DNA from 3 places in the Pseudarthrobacter sp. P1 genome. Region 1 is predicted to be linked to each of the others. Evidence: riboswitches for the same ligand, from Rfam matches in the RefSeq annotation. Region 1 holds a riboswitch; each other region holds the start of a gene.

Region 1 (3,197 bases):
GTTTGCGGACGACGGCGTTAGATGGCGGAGAGGGCCTGGGCCAGGTCCTTCGTCAGGTCCTCCAGGTCCTCCAACCCCACCGAGAGGCGCAGCACGCCGTCGGTCAGGCCGATGGCCGCACGGCCCTCCGGGCCCATCGCGCGGTGCGTGGTGGTGGCCGGGTGGGTGATCAGCGACTTGGCATCGCCCAGGTTGTTGGAAATGTCCACGATGTTCAGCGCATTCAGCAGCGCGAACGCGGCGTCCTTGGCGGTGCCGTTGGCCGGCGTCGCCAGCTCGAAGGTCAGCACGGTGCCGCCGGCCTTCATCTGCGCCTTGGCCAGCTCGAACTGCGGGTGCGAGGGCAGCAGCGGGTACTTCACCCAGTTGATGGCCGGCTGCTGTTCCAGGAACGCGGCCAGCGCCAGGGCATTGGCCGAGGAGTGCGCCACGCGCAGGCCCATGGTCTCCAGCCCCTTGGTCAGCACCCAGGCGTTGAAGGAGGACAGCGACGGCCCGGTGTGGCGCATCAGGTTCTTGACGGGTCCGTCGATGAACTCCTTGGTGCCCAGGATGGCGCCACCCATCACGCGGCCCTGGCCGTCGATGTGCTTGGTGCCGGAGTAGACAATCACGTCCGCGCCCAGATCCCCGCACTTCTGCAGCAGAGGGGTGGCGAAGACGTTGTCGGCCACCACCGTGGCGCCGGCCGCATGGGCCAGATCGCACACGGCGCGGATGTCCACGATCTCCTGCATCGGGTTGGAGGGGGATTCGAAGAACACGGCGGTGGTGGGCACCGACAGCGCCTCGCGCCACTGGTCCAGGTCCGGCCCGTCCACGAAGACTGTCTCCACGCCCCAGCGCGGCAGGATCTCGTTCAGGATGACAAAGCAGGAGCCAAAGAGGGAGCGGGAGGCCACCACGCGGTCGCCCGCGGCCAGCAGCGCGCCCAGGGCGGTGAAGACGGCGGACATGCCCGACGCCGTCGCGAAACAGGCCTCGGTCCCCTCGAGCAGGCGCAGCCGCTCCTGGAACGTGGCCACCGTGGGGTTGCCGTAGCGGGAGTAGACAAAGCGGTCCGCCTCGCCGGTGAAGGCCTGTTCGGCAGCCTCGGCCGATTCGTAGACAAAGCCGGAGTTCAGGAACAGGGCCTCGGAGGTTTCCTGGAAGTTGGTGCGGTCCAGTCCGCCGCGCACGGACTGCGTGTCGGGGGCCCAGCCTGCGGCGTTGGGGTTGAAATTGCTCATTGAAATCCTTAAAGCGTGGGTGCTATTTCCAGGGCAGGTGGCGATTTTTCCAGCCATTTAGCACCCGGTCGCCGTAGGCGTCGGGCTCGCCCTCAAAGCCTTCGAGCACGTTGTACGAGGTGAAGCCGGCGGCCGTGGCGGCCTCGGCGGCGGCGATGGACCGGACGCCGGAGCGGCACAGGAACACCAGCTCGGCACCGGCCGGTGCGGCGGCGGTGAGCTGGTCCACGAAGGCGGCGTTGGGCGTGCCGCCGGCGAGGTTCCACTGGATGAACAGCGGCTCAACGCTCAGCGAGGTGGTGTCCGGGACGCCGATGTGCGCCCATTCGCCCTCGGTGCGCACATCCACCAGCAGGGCCCCGGATTCCACCTTGGCCCAGGCCTCCGCCGGGGCGAGGTCGCCCGCGTAGCTCACGCGTGGCCCTCGCCGTCGTACTCCAGGTCCTGGACGGCGTTGGCGACGGCGGCATCGGAGGCGGCGACGGCGTGCGGCAGGACAACGGCCTGGGCGGCCACCACGGTGGTGCCGTTGAACGTCACGGACGGACTGCCATGGAGGATGTACCCCTCGGCCAGGGCGTCGGAAATGCGCACACAGAATGCGTGGTCGTCGGGTCCGGTGATCAGCCGGTAGGCGAGCGGGGCTTCGTGGTCAGACATGGTTCTCCTCGATTGCAAGCGGCGGGAGCGCAAGCGGGGAGGGTAGCCAAAAAGAGGCTGCACCAGGGGCGTCCACACTTGCAAACCTTGGCCGTATATCACTAGGTATTGCCGAGTATTCACCTAAGGCACCCCGCTGGAACAGAGGGTTGCCGGCCAGCAAGTCAGGGCTTGGCGCTGGCACTCATTACTCAGGGAAAAAGTAGCATACGGGCCGGCGCTGCGGGCAAACGTGCCGCCGAATGTGGCATTGCATGAAGAACGCGGGGCCCAATGGCAGGATATGGACCATGAGTCCGAGAATCGTTCTTATTGTTGCCCGGTTGTTCTTCGGCGTGCTGACGCTGGTTGCGGTGGGGACCCAACTGGTGATCCATCTGGGCAATGGCTACGACGTGGTGAACTTCTTCAGCTACTTCACCAATTTGTCCAACCTCTTTGCCGCCGTGGTGCTCCTTGTTGCCGCGGCCCACCTGATCACCGGCAAGGAGGGCACCCGCACCGGGGACATCATCCGCGGGTCCTCGGTGGTGTGCATGGCCCTGGTGGGCATCGTCTTCAGTGCCCTGCTGCGCGAGGTGGACCTGGGGTCGCTGCTGCCGTGGATCAACACGGTGCTGCACTACGTCATGCCGGTGGTCATTGTGCTGGACTGGCTCGTCCAGCCCCCGCAGCGGCCGATGGCGTACTCACGGCTGTGGGTCTGGCTGCTCCCGCCGGTGCTGTACCTGGCCTACTCGCTCATCCGCGGTGCGGCCATCAATTGGTACGCCTACCCGTTCCTGAACCCCGACACCTCCGGCGGCTATGGCCCGGTGGCGGCAACCTGCCTGGGCATCACCGTGGCGTTCCTCGCCGTCAGCGTGGTCCTGGCCGTGGCCGCCAACAAGCTGCGCCCGCTGGTGCGCACCGGGTCGCCGGCACTGCAGCCGGCCTAGGCCCGGCCTGGTGCTATTCGGTGCCGGCCAGCAGGGCCGAGAGCTCGGCCGTCAGCTGCGCGCGGACCGCGGCCGTGCCCACCTCGGTGCCGTCGATCCGGTTCACCGGTGCCAGCAGCCGGATGCTGGAAATCAGCCAGACGGCGTCGGCGTCCATCAGGTCCGCCGGCACCACCGGTCCGTAGCCCAGTTCCCAGCCGGCCGCCCGGGCCGCGGCGAACAGTGCGCCCTGGGTGGTGCCGGGCAGGATGCCGCTGTCCTGGGCGGGGGTGATCAGGCGCTTGACCGGCAGCCCGCCGTCGTCGCTGATGTGCGCGAGCAGGACCGAGGACGTCGGGCCCTCCAGCACGCGGCCGTCGGTGCTGGTGAA
Region 2 (3,197 bases), 860 kb from region 1:
CGGCCTCGGACACCGCCTCGGGCATTGATGCCCGCAGCGACGACGGCGAATCCGCCCTGCTGGCCGGCGGCGCCGTCGACGCCCTCAAGGACCATCTGGACGGCAAGGTCTCCGTCATGGTGGGCCACTCCGGCGTCGGCAAGTCCACCATGGTCAACGCCCTCACCGGCTCCCAGCGCGCCACCGGCGGCGTCAACGCCGTCACCGGCCGCGGCCGGCACACCTCCTCCTCGGCGCTGGCCCTGCGGCTGCGCGACGCCCAGCCGGGCAGCTGGATCATCGACACCCCAGGCATCCGCTCCTTTGGGCTGGCCCACGTGGATCCGGACCGCATTCTGCACGCCTTCCCCGACCTGGAGCCCGGCACCGATGCCTGCGAGCGTGGCTGCAAGCACAACAGCGCCGCCGTCAACTGCGGCCTGGACCCGTGGGTGGCCGACGGCAGCGCCGGCGAGGCCGGCCCGGCCCGGCTGGCCTCGCTGCGCCGGCTGCTGGGCAGCTCGGACCGCACCGAGGGCCGCGCCGAAGCCAAGGAACTCGGCACCATCCTCTAATCCGGCGGAACCCGGCCGCGGGTCCCCCTGCCTCCCCGCCCCTGCCACAACCAGCGATAGTGTGATGCCATGAACCATGAACCGCAAGGCTACAACGACGATCTCCGCCTGGCCCACGTATTGGCGGACGCCGTTGATTCTTTGACGATGTCTCGTTTCAAGGCGCTCGATTTGGCTGTGGAAACCAAGCCGGACCTGACGCCCGTCACGGACGCCGACAAGGCCGCCGAGGAGTCCATCCGCAGCCAGCTCGCCCGGGCCCGCCCCCGCGATGCCGTGCTCGGCGAGGAATTCGGCAGCAGCGGGCACGGCTCGCGCCGCTGGATCATCGACCCCATCGATGGCACCAAGAACTTTGTCCGCGGCGTCCCGGTCTGGGCCACCCTCATCGCCTTGGTGGACGAGGGCCAGCCGGTGGTCGGCGTCGTCAGCGCCCCCGCCCTGGGCAAGCGCTGGTGGGCCGCCAAGGGCACGGGGGCCTTCACGGGCAAGTCGCTGGCCGCCGCCACCCGGCTGCGCGTCTCCAACGTCGCCAACCTGGCGGACGCCTCGATGTCCTATTCCTCGCTCTCCGGCTGGAAGGAACGCGGCAACCGCGACGAGTTCATCGCCCTGACCGACGATGTCTGGCGCACCCGCGCCTACGGCGATTTCTGGTCCTACTGCCTGGTGGCCGAGGGTGCCGTCGACATTGCCTGCGAGCCGGAACTGAACCTGTACGACATGGCGGCCCTGGTGCCGATCGTCGTCGAGGCGGGCGGGCGCTTCACCTCCCTCGATGGCGAGGAGGGCCCCTTCGGCGGCAACGCCCTGGCCACCAACTCCATCCTGCATTCGGAGGTCCTGAACCGGCTCAACCCGGGGCTCGACGACCTCCTGTAGCACGACGCAGTGTGACGCAAAGGGATGTAACAAATGCGCCCGGCACCCCACCGGGGTTAGCATTTTGGGCATAGGTCACGAGTGCCAGTGCTAAACCCCGGTTTGCTGGCCGGCAACCCTCCTTTCGCGGCGGGGTGCCCCGGGTGACGACCTGGCCAGGCCGGAGCGGTCTTGGCAAGCGCGGATCACGGCACTGTCCGGGATCCTTCCCGTGAGGTCCTTTCATGAGCTCTGCAACCCTTGAAAAAAATTCCATCTCCACCGCGGCTGCCGCCGCCGTCGAACCCCTGTTGGCCGTCACCGGCGCCGACCTGTCCGCCCCGCTGATCACCGGCGGGAGCGTCCGCTACGCCAACCTGGACTACGCCGCCTCGGCCCCGGCCGTCCAGGCCGTGGCCGACCACCTGGCCCAGGTGCTGCCGTACTACGCCAGCGTGCACCGCGGGGCCGGGTTTGCCTCCCAGGTCAGCACGTCCGTCTATGAAAACGCCCGCGACACCATCCGGGACTTTGTGGGCGGCCGGGCCGATGATGCCGTCATCTTCACCCGCAACACCACCGATTCCCTGAACCTGCTGGCCGGTTGCGTCGAAACGCTGCTGGCCACCGAGGACGGCTCCCGCCCCACCGGCGAGGTGCTCTACCTGGACATCGAACACCACGCCAACCTGCTGCCCTGGCAGCGCCTGCCGCACCGCAGCGTGGTGGCCGCCGGTTCCATCGCGGCCACGCTCTCGCGGATCGAAACGCAGCTGCGCGCCGGCTCCGTGGTGCTGCTGGCCGTCACCGGCGCCTCCAATGTCACCGGCGAGATCCTGCCCGTGGCCGAGCTCGCGGAACTGGCCCACCGGTATGGTGCCCGCATCGTGGTCGACGCCGCTCAGCTGGCCCCGCACCGCCGCCTCAACCTCGCCGACGACGGCATCGACTACGTGGTCTTCTCCGGCCACAAGCTCTACGCCCCCTTCGGCTCCGGCGTCATCGTTGGCCGCCCGGACTGGCTGGACGCGGGCACCCCGCACCTGGCCGGTGGCGGCGCGGTCAAGGAAGCCCGGCTGGACACCGTGACCTGGGCCACCGGGCCGGCCCGGCACGAGGGCGGCTCCCCCAATGTGCTCGGCGCCGCCACGCTGGCAAAGGCCGCGGAGATCCTCTCCGCCCTGGACGAGTCCGCCTGGCACAGCCACGAGGAGGGCCTGCGCGACCACGTGGTGGCGGGCCTGTCGAAGATCCCCTCCGTCACCGTCCACCGGCTCTTCAGCGATTCCGGCGACTACCCGGGCAGCGGCAGCATCGGCGTCGTCAACTTCTCCGTCGAGGGCTACGACGCCGGGCTGGTGGCGGCCTACCTCTCCGCCGAGCACGGCGTGGGCGTGCGCGACGGCAAGTTCTGCGCCCACCCGCTGCTGCGCCGCCTGGGCCTGCCCTCCGGATCGCTGCGCGCCAGCTTTGGCGTGGGCTCCCGGCTGGCGGACGCCCAGCGCCTCGTCGACGGCGTGGCCGCGCTGGTGGAGTCAGGGCTGGGCTGGGACTACGTGGTGGATTCGGGCCGCTGGGTTCCGGCCAACGATGCCCGCAGGTACCCGGACTGGGCACCGAACACCCCCGGCACGGCAGGCGCCGCCCCCTGCACCATCGACCCCGAGGACGACTAGCACGCGGTAGAGTTGACGGGCTTGTTTCCGTCAACGTTCAGGAGCGCATATGGCAGCCATCGGCGGGCCCACCTTTGAAGCCGGCCGGCGCCAGGAGATGGCCACG
Region 3 (3,197 bases), 1.1 Mb from region 1:
ACACGGTCTCCCAGATGCTGAGCCTGCGCTACGGCCAGGAGGCCACCAAGACCTCCGGCATCGTCATGCTGGCCTACACGCTGATGCTGTGCGCCACCTCCACCGGCGCCTACGCCACCATCTTCGTCGTGCTGTTCGGCTGGGAGCGCTGGCTGGCCATCGCCGTCGGCGGCGCCATCGTGCTGGTCTACTCCACCATCGGCGGCATGTGGTCCATCACCCTGGCCGACCAGGTCCAGTTCGTCATCAAGACCGTCGGCGTCTTCTTCCTGATGCTGCCGTTCGCCCTCAATGCGGCCGGCGGCCTGGACGGCATCCGCGCCCGCGTCGACGCCTCGTTCTTCCAGCTCGACGGCATCGGCATCCAGACCATCATCACGTATTTCGTGGTCTACACCCTGGGCCTGCTGATCGGCCAGGACATCTGGCAGCGCGTCTTCACCGCCAAGAACCCCACGGTGGCCCGCTGGGGCGGCTCCACCGCCGGCATCTACTGCATCCTCTACGGTGTGGCCGGCGCGCTGATTGGCCTGGCCGCCCGCGTGGCCCTGCCCGACATTGACGTGGCCACCCTGGGCAAGGACGTTGTCTATGCCGAGGTTGCCACGCACATCCTGCCGATCGGCATCGGCGGCATCGTCATGGCCGCTGCCGTGGCTGCGATGATGTCCACTGCTTCCGGCGCCCTGATCGCCGCCGCCACCGTGGCCCGCGCCGACGTCGTCCCGTTTGTGGCCAGCTGGTTCGGCAAGACCATCGACACCTCCGACACCGACAACCCCGAGCACGACGTCAAGGCCAACCGCTACTGGGTGCTGGGCCTGGGCGTGGTCGCGGTGCTGATCGCCATGATCACCCAGGACGTCGTCGTCGCCTTGACCATTGCCTACGACATCCTGGTGGGCGGTCTGCTGGTCGCCATCCTCGGTGGCTTGGTCTGGAAGCGCGGCACCGGCATCGGCGCGGCCTGGTCCATGGCTGTCGGCTGTGTTCTGACCCTGACCCTGCTGATCCTCTACTCCACGGGGGCCATCCCGAGCGCCGACGGCGTCTACGCCAACGAGCCCATCTACTACGGTCTGGCCGCCTCCCTGGTGGTCTACATCGTGGTCTCGCTGTCCACCAAGCCCACCCCCGCAGCCATCCGCACGGCCTGGGATGCCCGCGTGGCCGGCGCCAAGCTGGACGAGGTGCCCGAGGGCGCCGCATCGTCAGCCAACTAGGCTCCACCGCACTACACCTGCACTACATCGCCGACGGCGGTCGGGTTGCGTCATATGGCGCAGCCCGGCCGCCGTTGTAGTTGGCTTGGGTTTAGGCTGGTTCCAGCTTCAAGAGATGCGGTGCCAAGCTCCGACTGGCCGCACACCAACCCCATGTTCGCGGGTGGTTCGGATGAGGAAGCGGTCCGCGCCCGGCCCAAGACACACCGGCGCGGTCAAGAGCACCGACCGAAGGCTGTCCGCCATGGCCCGCACCATCCCCTCCCTTGCCGCCCCGTCCGCCGCCTCCGCGCCCGCGGGCGTCCGGACCCTGCCCGCGGTCGACGCCTTGTTGGGCACCGTCGAATTCCGGCTGGGCCGCTCCTGGTGCCGCTGGTGGTGCACCGACCCCGCCGCCCTGGGCGCCGCCCTGGACCGCGCCGTCGCCCCGCCCCGCTGGCACGCTGCGTCCGCAACCCTCGCCGTCGCCGTCGCCGCCACGGGCCGGCGCTCCGGCGTCGAGCTGCATTTCCGCCTCCACCCCGCCCGTACGCCCAACTAGGGCGCACTTATCGTCGAAAAACGCGCTGTTTTCGACGATAAATGCGCCCTAGTTGGGCTATGAAGCCAGGCGGCGCAGCTTCTCCAAGGACGTGCCCCAGCCCTTGACCGAATCGTCGAAGTCGAAGGACTCCGTCGCGAAGTGCTGCACGATGGTCATCCGGGTCCGGCCGTCCACGTCCTCGAAGGTGATCTTCATGGTGATCTCGAACGGGAACATTTCCGAGGCCGGCTCATGCAGTTCCAGGCGCGACGGCGGCTCCACCGCGGTGAAGCGGGCCACCGCCGGGAACTCGCCGCTGCCGTCGTCCATCACCATGCTGGCCTTCCAGAAGCCGCCGACGACGGCCTCGATCGCCACGCTGTCGCGCGGGGTGTGCAGATGCTCCGGGCCCCACCACTGCGCCAGCTGGTCCGGATCCGTCCAGGCCTCGAACAACACCTCGCGCGGTGCGTCAAAGAACCGCACGATGGTCAGCGTGGTGCCGTCCACCACCATGGATTCGCCCTCGCGGGCCAGTGTGTCAACGGTGTTTTCTGCGGTGCTCATTTCAATCGCTCCCTTTGGATTCGCTTGACGTGTTCATCCAGCCGGTCCAGGCTGCTGTCCCAGAACCGACGGTATTTCTCCATATAGGCGGCCACTTCCCGCAGCGGCTCGGCCGAGAGCCTGCTGGTGCGCCACTGGGCGCTTTTGCTTCGGGTGATCAGTCCGGCCCCCTCGAGCACCTTCAGGTGCCGGGAGATGGCGGGCAGTGAAATCTCGAATGGTTCGGCCAGCTCACCGACCGTGGCCTCCCCCTCGCTCAGCCGGGCCAGGATGGCCCGCCGGGTGGGGTCCGCCAGTGCGGCGAAGATCAGGCTGAGCTGGTCGGTGGCCATGTACGTATTTCACCAATCTGTTAATTAACCGCTGTGTTAAATATGATCCTCCGTGCGGGCGCTGTCAAGACCCCGGTTTCGGCAGGCCCAACCACCGGGGACAAGCCCAACCAACGGAGCGGGAATTTCGCCGGGCCGAAATCCAGCGGACAGGTTTACCGTCCAGTATTCAACCCGCCAACGGGCTACAGTGATGGCTGACCAGAGGAGATCCACCGTGCTGGAACGCACCCCTACGCCCGCCGACATCAAGCGTTGGCGCCAATATCTGGCGGACGAGCGGGCCGAGGCCGCCGTCTACCGCGACCTCGCCAAGCGGCGAGACGGCGAGGAGCAGCAGATCCTGCTGGCCCTGGCCGAGGCCGAGGGCCGCCATGAACAGCATTGGCTGAACCTGCTGGGCGAGCATGCCGACACTGCTGCGCACCCCTCGTTCCGCAACCGCCTGGTGGGCCTGCTGGCGCGCCGCTTTGGCTCGGTCTTTGTGCTGGCCCTGGCCCAGCGCGCCGAGTCCCGCTCCCCCTACGCCACCGACGCCGACGCCACCGATGC

Evidence for each region. Region 1 has a riboswitch for S-adenosylmethionine ahead of ACQCSX_RS12455 (DUF1737 domain-containing protein). Riboswitches for the same ligand answer to the same signal wherever they lie in the genome.
Region 2: another riboswitch for S-adenosylmethionine. It lies ahead of ACQCSX_RS08465 (aminotransferase class V-fold PLP-dependent enzyme); the one in region 1 lies ahead of ACQCSX_RS12455 (DUF1737 domain-containing protein).
Region 3: another riboswitch for S-adenosylmethionine. It lies ahead of ACQCSX_RS17860 (hypothetical protein); the one in region 1 lies ahead of ACQCSX_RS12455 (DUF1737 domain-containing protein).

What each region holds. Positions count from the first base shown of each region.
Region 1 is NZ_CP189584.1:2,646,453-2,649,649, reverse strand. Features, by position in the region: gene ACQCSX_RS12465 (O-succinylhomoserine sulfhydrylase) at 18-1,229, opposite strand; gene ACQCSX_RS12460 (rhodanese-like domain-containing protein) at 1,252-1,644, opposite strand; gene ACQCSX_RS12455 (DUF1737 domain-containing protein) at 1,641-1,889, opposite strand; SAM riboswitch class IV at 1,959-2,081, opposite strand; gene ACQCSX_RS12450 (Pr6Pr family membrane protein) at 2,180-2,827, shown strand; gene ACQCSX_RS12445 (aminodeoxychorismate lyase) at 2,841-3,197, opposite strand, start outside.
Region 2 is NZ_CP189584.1:1,786,194-1,789,390, forward strand. Features, by position in the region: gene rsgA (ribosome small subunit-dependent GTPase A) at 1-554, shown strand, start outside; gene hisN (histidinol-phosphatase) at 624-1,436, shown strand; SAM riboswitch class IV at 1,510-1,623, shown strand; gene ACQCSX_RS08465 (aminotransferase class V-fold PLP-dependent enzyme) at 1,661-3,091, shown strand; gene ACQCSX_RS08470 (class I SAM-dependent methyltransferase) at 3,141-3,197, shown strand, end outside.
Region 3 is NZ_CP189584.1:3,795,150-3,798,346, reverse strand. Features, by position in the region: gene ACQCSX_RS17865 (sodium:solute symporter) at 1-1,223, shown strand, start outside; SAM riboswitch class IV at 1,330-1,451, shown strand; gene ACQCSX_RS17860 (hypothetical protein) at 1,468-1,764, shown strand; gene ACQCSX_RS17855 (SRPBCC family protein) at 1,822-2,313, opposite strand; gene ACQCSX_RS17850 (ArsR/SmtB family transcription factor) at 2,310-2,645, opposite strand; gene ACQCSX_RS17845 (VIT1/CCC1 transporter family protein) at 2,839-3,197, shown strand, end outside.